DNA from 2 places in the Sinomonas soli genome. Region 1 is predicted to be linked to the other one. Evidence: riboswitches for the same ligand, from Rfam matches in the RefSeq annotation. Region 1 holds a riboswitch; the other holds the start of a gene.
The links. Region 1 has a riboswitch for cyclic di-AMP ahead of ACYVKZ_RS05255 (C40 family peptidase). Riboswitches for the same ligand answer to the same signal wherever they lie in the genome.
Positions count from the first base shown of each region.

Region 1 (4,399 bases):
GGGATCGGCTGGCTCAGCCGCCGACGCGGATGAAGACCGGGCCGGAGCCGACGTTGACGCTGAACAGCGCGGTGGTGCCGCCGTTCCAGCCGCCGTGCACGGCCATGCCGTTGCCGACGTAGACCGCGATGTGGGCCATGCCCATGCCGCCGTCGGCGTAGTAGGCGAGGTCACCCGGCTGCGCCTCCGCGGCGCTCACCGTGCGGCCGAGCGACAGGTAGCCAGCCGGCCAGCCGTGGTAGTGGATGCCCACGGCAGCCAGCGAGTTGGTGGCGAGCATGGTGCAGTCCTGCGCCACACCGAGCTGTGCGTACGCGGCGGCGGCGATCGCGGCGCCCATGCCCGAGGAGGCGGCGGGCTTGGCGGCGGGGGCGTCCACGGCGGTGGAGGCTGCGGCCTGGACCTTCGCGGGGGCGGCGGCGACCTGGGTCTCGGTGCTCGCCTGCGCCACCGGCGCAGCGGGGGCGGCGGCCGGAGCCGGAGCCTGGACGACCGGGGCGGCGACAGACTCGACGGCCGGGCGCTCGAAGCTCACGTTGGCGTTGGCCTCGGCGGAGATGGGGGCCTGGACGGCGTTGGCGACGTCGAGCGCGGCCGGGGCGGAGGCCTCGCGCTGCGAGGGGGCCTCTGCGGCGTTGGCCGCGACGCCGCCGGTCAGCACGAGACCGCCGGCCGCGGCGATGACTGCGGCCTGGCGGCCGACGCCGCCTGCGTTCTCGGTGACGGCCTTCGCGATGACGGCCAGCGAGGAGGTGTTGTCCGCGCGGTGGCGGGCAATGCCTGCACGAGTGGTCATATCAGGGGGTTCTCTCTCTGTTTTCGTGTCCTTCAGGGCAGCAGGGGGTCAGCCCAGAAGGCGGGGCGCCATGGTCACGGTCCATCGCGCCGCCCAGAATGCGGATTGGTCTCAGTTGAGGGTGTAGAAGACGGACGAGCCGGTAGCGTTCACCGCATGGAGCAGCGTGCCCTGTGAAGGGTTGAGAGCGCTGATCATCATCCCGTTGCCCACGTAGATGCCCACGTGAGCGCCGCCGTTCTGGACCACCAGGTCACCGGGGGCGGGCGTCGCCGTCTGGTGCATGATGGACCAGGCCTGGACGCGGGGGATGCTGATGCCAGCCTGAGCGTAGACCCACTGAGTGAAGCCCGAGCAGTCCCAGCCGGCCGGGGTGGTGCCGCCCCACACGTAGGGGTGGCCGATGCCGGTGTAGGCGATGCCTGCCAGAGTCGAGCCGAGAGCGCTGGCCGCGGCCGCGAGGCGCGGCGCAGACGACTGGACGCTGAGGCTGCCTTCGGAGGCCGGGGAGGCGGCGGGCGCAGTGGACTGCGCCGCCTGCTCGACTGCCGTCTCGACGGTCGGCGCCGCCACCGAGTGGACGGCGGGGCGCTCGAAGGAGACCTGGGCTTCATTGGACGCGACGACGCTCGGCGCGGAGGCGCTGGCCACGTCGGAGAGTGCGGAGGCCTCGCGGGAGGTCTCTGCTGCCTGAGCGGGGAGCCCGGCGCTGATGATCAGCCCCGAAGCCGCCGCAATGACGGCCGCTTGGCGGCCGATGGTGCCGGCGTTGCCGGAAACCGCGTGCGCAACAGCCTCAAGCGGGCTCGTGCGAACCGGTAGGGCGCGATGGCGCGCAGTCAACGTGCGAGTCGACACAGTTGTAGCCTCTCCCAATGCCTACGAGGTGAGCTGTCGGGTTCGGATGGAAAGTATCCGGCCTCCTGGCGGAGCCAGGCTGCTTAACCCCAAGGCCTTCCAGACAGCAGAAGGCCGAAAGTGGTTCCCCCGCCTCTGCCAGACGGAATGTGCGAACGGCTCCGGGAAGTGGCAGAGCTCGGCGTTCTTCCCGGATGTTCCAACTTGGTAGGAGCTGGAACAGGAACGACCTTACCCGAGGCCGCTCGAAATGTCACATTCGGATCACAGCCAGAAAACAGGTCATCACGAAACGGACACAGCGCGTCTCTGGAGGGGCTTCCCGACTCCTCGCGGCGCCGGGCAGAGGGCGGGGACGCGCACGCGCCGTCGTTGGTTCTCAGAGCCAGCCGTTGGGGTCGACGACCTCGCCGCTGACCATGACCTCGAAGTGGAGGTGGCACCCGGTCGAGGCGCCTGTGGTGCCGCTGAGCGCGATGGCCGCCCCTCGGTCCACCTTCTGCCCCACGGAGACCGAGAACGAGGAGAGGTGGTTGTAGGTCGTTTCGAGGCCGTTGCCGTGGTCGATGACCACGCGGTTTCCGCCGCCGTAGGGATGCCAGCCGGCGAAGGTCACGGTCCCGCCGGCCGCTGCCCTGACGGCAGTGCCGCACTGGGCAGCGAAGTCCTGGCCGCGGTGGAACTCTCCCGCGGAGCCCGTCACGGGGCTCACGCGGTAGCCGAACGGCGAGGTGCGCTCCATCGCTGCGAGCGGGGCGCCGAGCGCGTGCTGTGCCTGCGCCGGCGTGAGGCGGCCGGCGGACTGGGCGCCGAGCAGCTGCTTGAGGTGGCCGTCCGGGTCCGCGGCGCTGCCTACTGCGGCGCGGGCAAAGGGGACTACGGCATCCGCGGCGGCGGTGACCTGCGGCTGCTCGGAGCCCGTGTCCGTAGCGGCGGCGCCCTGCGTGGCCGTCGGCACGGTCACGGTCAGGACGAGGCCCGTGGCAGCGAGCGCCACGCCGGCCTTCTGGCCGACCCCGGCGACGGCGGCGATCTCGGCCAGCTGTCGCATCGGGCCGCGGCGCTCGGCGGCCCGGCGCCCGCGGCGGACCGCATCGGAGCCTGCGGCGGCGGCCCTGGGGCGCGGCGGAGTCTCCGCGCGCCGCCTGCCGCGCACGGCTGACTGAGTCAAGCGATTCCCTCTCTGTCCTCGCCTGCGGAGTTAGCTGTCGGGTTCGGGTCAGAGAGTCCAGACTCGGCCCAGCCGCACGGGGACCACGCGCGGCCAGGCCGGGGCGGGGCACCGAGCGTGCTGCGGCTTCACCCCAAGGCGGCCCGCGGCCGCCATCGGTGGGTCCCCCGCCTCTGCCATAAGGGTGCTGTGATTCCTTCCCGCTGGCAGAGCTCGGCGCACGGGCGGAACGGCGACGATGTCCCGTCGCCGCCTCCAGCATAGGCCCATGACGGCGCACTGTAATATTCCCGTGATCTTTAGTGAGACATCGCTCACACGCTACGCCCCGGTAGCAATTAGTCCAGCGGGTAGAGTTTTTGTCCCTTTGTGTGAAGACGTGTGCGATCACGGTGGCGACAGGCCGTCCGCCGGCCGCTGGACCCGCGCGGCCACCGGCTACGGCGGCCCGGCAGGACGGCCACAGGACGGGGAAAAGGGACGGCCGGCAGACGGGGACAGAGACGGGAGAGGAGCGGCGCCTCAGCCGATGGAGACGAAGACGTGCGCGGCGACCTCGGCGGGCAGCTCGAGGGCGCCGTCGACGCTCGCGACGCGCACGGAGATGTAGTCGCCGACCCGCTCGAGCGTCACCTTCGCCCCCGGGCGGATGCCGCCCTCCTCGAGCTGGGCGAGGAGCTCGGGATCGACCTGAATCGGCTCGGCCAGGCGGCACACGACGACGAGCGCGCCCGCCGTATAGGCGCCCATCGCCTCCACGAGGGTGACGACGCCGTCGCCGAAGCCCGCGGACGACTCCCCGCCGAGGGCCTCCAGGCCGGGGATCGGATTGCCGTAGGGCGACTCGCTCGGGCGCCCCAGCAGCTCGAAGAGGCGCCGCTCGACGCGCTCGCTCATGACGTGCTCCCACCGGCAGGCCTCGTCGTGGACATAGGGCCAGTCGAGGCCGATCACGTCCGCGAGGAGCCGCTCGGCGAGGCGGTGCTTCCGCATGACCTCGACGGCGCGCTTGTGGCCCTGCTCGGTGAACTGGAGGTGCCGGTCCCCCGAGACCACGACCAGGCCGTCGCGCTCCATGCGCGCCACGGTCTGCGACACCGTGGGGCCCGAGTGGCGGAGCCGCTCGGCGATGCGCGCACGCAGGGGGGTGATCCCCTCCTCCTCGAGCTCGAGGATGGTTCGCAGGTACATCTCGGTGGTATCGATGAGGTCGGACATGCGCGGGGCGGGCTCCTGGCGGCGGGACGGGCGGTGCGCTTCACCGCCCCACAGCGAGTCTAGCTTATTTTGATCTGCTCAGATTAGCCGCCCGACGGGGCGCCGGCTCGGATTCGCACGGCCGCTCGCGGGTGCGGCACACTTGATCCGGGGCGGGAGGGCCCGAGCCCGCGCCCCTACACCGGATCCACATAGGAGGCGCCCCCGTGAGCGATACCAGCCAGCTTCAGATCCCCGCCGAGTTCCTGCCGGCGGACGGCCGCTTCGGGGCAGGCCCGTCCAAGGTCCGCAAGGAGCAGGTCGACGCGATCGCCGCGGCGGGCTCGACGCTGCTGGGCACCTCCCACCGCCAGGCA
Region 1 covers NZ_BAAGSN010000005.1:60,757-65,155, forward strand. Annotated here, with positions in the region: gene ACYVKZ_RS05250 (NlpC/P60 family protein) at 14-796, opposite strand; gene ACYVKZ_RS05255 (C40 family peptidase) at 908-1,639, opposite strand; cyclic di-AMP (ydaO/yuaA leader) riboswitch at 1,659-1,825, opposite strand; gene ACYVKZ_RS05260 (M23 family metallopeptidase) at 2,034-2,825, opposite strand; cyclic di-AMP (ydaO/yuaA leader) riboswitch at 2,829-3,022, opposite strand; gene ACYVKZ_RS05265 (metal-dependent transcriptional regulator) at 3,348-4,043, opposite strand; gene serC (phosphoserine transaminase) at 4,250-4,399, shown strand, end outside.

Region 2 (4,399 bases), on a different contig from region 1:
CCGTGCTGGGCATGTCGCGCTACCTCATCGCGGGGCTCGCCGCGGTGGGCTCGTCGCTGGCCATCGGCTCCGGACTCGCATTCCTGCGCCTGCTCGGCCTCGCCTGGGACCAGGATCCGAACAGCGTCACGACGGTCTCGAGCCGCGACGCCGATCCGTTCTTCTTCGGCGCCCTGGTGGCCGCCGCCGCCACGCTCGCGATGCTGCTGGGCGGAGCCGTCTGGCCCGAGTCCCGCAGGCCCGCCGTGCGGGCCCGCCCCGCCGCCGGTGCGGGCGCGCGCCGTCCGAACCGCGCGCCGTCGTCCGCTGCAAAGCCTGCCCCCACGAGAGCGGCCCCGGCCCGGGCCCGCAGCACCGCGGCACGGACGCCCCAGCGCGCCGGAGCGCCGCGCACGCCAGCCCAGACGCGGAGCCGCGTCAGCCCTTCTTCTTCGAACGCGGCACGGCGAAGCTGACCAGCCGGGCATCCTGGCCGTCGAGCTCGGCCCAGGGCGTCTCGGTCTCGAAGACGGCAAGACCGGTGGTCGGGAAGTGGCTCGCGGCGTCCATGTAGGCGTCCTGGTCGGAGTCGCGCGAGGCGAGGCGCAGCGCGAGGTCCTGCACGCCGGGCATGTGGGAGACGATCAGCAGGGACCGCACCGTCTCCGGGACGTGGTTGACCACGGCGAGCATGCGCGCGGCGCTCGCCGCATAGAGGCCGGACTCAAGCTTCGGCGTGGGTGCCCGGTCCCCGAGCTCCTCGCAGACCCACGTGGTGGTCTGGCGGGTGCGCAGCGCCGTCGAGCAGAGGATGAAGTCGGGGATGACGTGGTGCTTGACGAGCCATCTGCCCGCCTCGGGGGCGTCCGCGTGCCCGCGCTCGGCGAGCGGCCGCTCGGCGTCCGGGACCCCTTCGGGCCACGCGGCCTTCGCGTGGCGGAGGACGATGAGGCGCTTGAGGTGGTGCTTGCTCACGCCACCAGCCTACGGCCGGGCAGCAGGGCCCGGCCGCGGCCGGATCGGCGGACCGTCAGATCGAGTACTCGGGCGCGGCCCAGACGATGACCTCGGGGTGCTCGTAGAAGCGGTAGCCCTGGCCCCGCACCGTGCGGACGGTGTTCGCGAGCCTGCCGAGCTTGGAACGCAGGCGGCGGATGTGGACGTCGATGGTGCGCTCGTTGGGCACCTCCTCGGCGTTCTTCCACAGGCTCTCGAGGAGCTCGTCCCGGCTCACGGTGCGCGTGCCGTTCTCGACGAGGTAGTTCAGGAGCTCGAACTCCTTGAACGTGAGGTTGAGCGTCTCGCCGTCGAGGTGCACCTCCCGCCGGGCGAGGTCGATGAGCACGCCGGCAGGGCGGGAATCGGACACCGCGGGGCGCGGCTCCGGGCGCGGCTGCCGGACGGACACGGTCGGGTCGCCGAAGGTGGAGCGCACGACGTCGAGCGGGGAGCCCGGCGCGCTCGCAGGCGCCACGGCCACCGCGGCGTAGCTCTCGACGCCCTCGACGAGCGACTGGGCGTAGGCCCGGAGCTCCTGGGCGATGCGCGCGATCGAGGTCCCGGCGGCGGCGGCCTGCTGCTCGGAGAGACCCACGTAGAGCACGAAGCCGTGGGCGACGTTGTCCGCCGTGACCGCGCGGACCGGCTCGGCGCCCGGCTGGATGACCGGGGTCGGGGCTGTCATGGGCGCGGCGTCCTGGACGGCGCCCAGGGACGGGGTGCGGGCCGCGGCGGCGCCGTGCTGGTACGCCTCGGCGCCGCCGAAGTGGGCACTGAAGGGCTGGCGGTGGCCCGGCTTCTGGGCCTTCTGGGCGTTGCGGACAGAGATGTGGACGTAGCCGGATGCAACAGACATGGATGAACCTCGTGAGACTGCTAGCCGTGAAGGCTTCGAATGCGGAGCAGAAGCGCCCGCCTGGCGGTGGATGCCCGACGCTGGGCGGCGAAAAGACTGGGGCTGAGTGCTGGGGTGGTGCAGTTAGCTCGGCATTCGACAGCAGCATGCGGTTCGGCCGGAGGGTGTCCCGGCGAGGCGGCGGTCTGCGGCTGCAGGTGCTGCTGAGTCTTTGTTCACAGTGAGAGTGTGTCCCGTAACAATGGCTACAGGCAAGTAACATTGTCGGGTTTGTCTCACCATGCGAGACAGACCGCGAGGGTTGTGATAGGAATCACAATTCGGTGATCTGAGAATGTGAACAGATATTTTCACAGTTTCGAGAAGCGGTCGGCTCTTTGTCGAACAATATTCGACCACTCTGGCCTTTGGGGGCGGGTGAGGCCGTGCGCGGCCGATCTCACACCGTGGACGTGACTCGACACGCAGGCGCGCCGCAGCTTCGCGCGGCTGGACATGGCCGGACCACATGGTCTACACCGCACGCGGGCGCGGCTGCTTGCCCGGTCCGGCAGCTGACGAATCTGCTGTTACCCAAATGTGACAATCAGGGGTCGGTTCCCCTACAGTGGTCTGGTGCCCGCCCCACGGCTGGCATCCCTCAGGCCCTGTCCGCCGAGCTCTGCCGACGGCCTGGGGGGACGTAGGAGGCAGAGACGGAGGACCCACTCAGCGGCCGCGCCCAGTGCTACGCGCATTCATGGCGGCCTCGGGGTGAAGCCCGTGCCACTGGCCGGGCCGGATGACTCTCATCCGAACCCGACAGCTAACTTCGCAGGCGCAAACGAGAGGCCCTTACGCTTGTGAGCAAGACCCCTGACCGCGCTTCCGCGCGCCCTCATGGCCGACGCCGAGCCGTCGCCCCGAACCGTTCCGCCCTGGCCCGTGCCGCGAAGAAGGGAACTGACCGCTTCGGCAACCGGAGCGCGGTCGTCGCCCTGTCCCTCGGCCTCCTCGCCGTTGCCGGCGGAGGCGCGGCAGCCACCGCGAACTCGGCTGACCTCGCCCGCACCGCCTCGGTGACGGCCCCCTCGGCGTCCGCCGCCGCGCAGACCCCGAGCCCGAGCCAGCCGAGCGCGCTCGCCCAGGCGAGCAGCGATGCGCGCGCCGCTGCGGACAAGGCGGCAGCAGACAAGGCGGCAGCCGACAAGGCCGCCGCTGCCAAGGCTGCCGCGGACAAGGCCGCAGCCGACAAGAGTGCCGCGGACAAGGCCGCAGCCGACAAGGCGGCGGCGGACAAGGCCGCAGCCGACCAGGCAGCCGCAGCCGCAGCCAAGGCCGCCGCGGCGGCACAGCCGGTCAACGACCCGGCGGCCGCCCAGGCCTACGCCGCGAGCCGGCTCTCGGCGTTCGGCTGGGGACAGGACCAGATGAGCGCCCTGGTCACGCTGTGGAACAAGGAGTCCGGCTGGTCGACCACGGCCACCAACGCCAGCTCCGGGGCCTACGGGATCGTGCAGTCTCTCCCGGGCAGCAAGATGGCGTCCGTGGGCGCGGACTGGCAGACCAACTACAAGACCCAGATCGACTGGGGCCTTGACTACATCAAGAAGAGCTACGGCTCGCCCGCGAACGCTCTCGCGTTCCACCTCGCCCACAACTGGTACTGAGGGCTGCTGCCGGGCACGGCCTGAGCCGCCCCGCTGCGCACGACGGCGCCGCCCGCCTCACGTTCGAGGCCGGCGGCGCCGTTGTGGTATCCCGCGGAGGGCCGCTTCAGCTCGAGGTGCCGGAACCCGTCCCGGTTCCAGTTCCGGTGCCGGTGATCATGACCGTCTGGGCCGCGAGGCCGTCCTTGAGTGCCATGACGCTCACCGTCTCGCCCTGGGCGAGGGTCTCGGTGCCGGAGGTCCCGCTGCCGGAGGCACCGCGTCCCCGCATCCCGCGGGCGGCGATCTGGGTCGAGGACGAGAGCGCGTAGGTCTGCTGGAAGCCGTCGCTGCTCTTGACCGTGACGGACTGCCCGGATGCGGCCGTCACCGTGCCGGTCTGCTCGACCATCGTGACGTTCGTGCTGCCCTGGACCACGACGAACTCGCCGTGCAGCATCTGGCCGAGCATCCCGATGCCGACCCCGCCGGCGCCCCCGAAGCCGCGCGTGCTGCCCTGGGCCCCGCTGCCGCCCTGCTGGCCGGTTCCGCCCTGGCCGCCCGTGCCGCCCTGCGGGCCGAACCCGCCCTGGCCGGCCGCGCCGCCGAAGCCGTTCGCGGCGCTGCTGTCCGTGGACGCGTTGGAGGAGTTCGCCGCCCACACGGCGGCGCCGGCTCCTCCGGCGATCACGACGGCTGCCGCCGCAGCCGCGACGCCCTTCTGGGTCGAGGTGAGGCCGCGCCACCGCCCGGCAGGAGCGTGCGGCCCCTTGCCCCCCGCCGCACCCCAGCCCGGGGCGGGCTGGGCGTAGAGCTGCTCCGGCGGGGCGCCCCAGCCCGGGTACTGCTGGGTCTGGTCGGTCTGCCGGACGCCGCCCTGCTGCGGCGCGCCCTGCTGCGGGGCGCCCTGCTGCGGCGCGCCCTGCTGCGGGGCGCC
Region 2 covers NZ_BAAGSN010000006.1:234,752-239,150, forward strand. Annotated here, with positions in the region: gene ACYVKZ_RS06735 (hypothetical protein) at 1-455, shown strand, start outside; gene ACYVKZ_RS06740 (SixA phosphatase family protein) at 418-954, opposite strand; gene ACYVKZ_RS06745 (winged helix-turn-helix domain-containing protein) at 1,010-1,834, opposite strand; cyclic di-AMP (ydaO/yuaA leader) riboswitch at 2,477-2,669, shown strand; gene ACYVKZ_RS06750 (aggregation-promoting factor C-terminal-like domain-containing protein) at 2,677-3,483, shown strand; gene ACYVKZ_RS06755 (hypothetical protein) at 3,590-4,399, opposite strand, start outside.
Region 2: another riboswitch for cyclic di-AMP. It lies ahead of ACYVKZ_RS06750 (aggregation-promoting factor C-terminal-like domain-containing protein); the one in region 1 lies ahead of ACYVKZ_RS05255 (C40 family peptidase).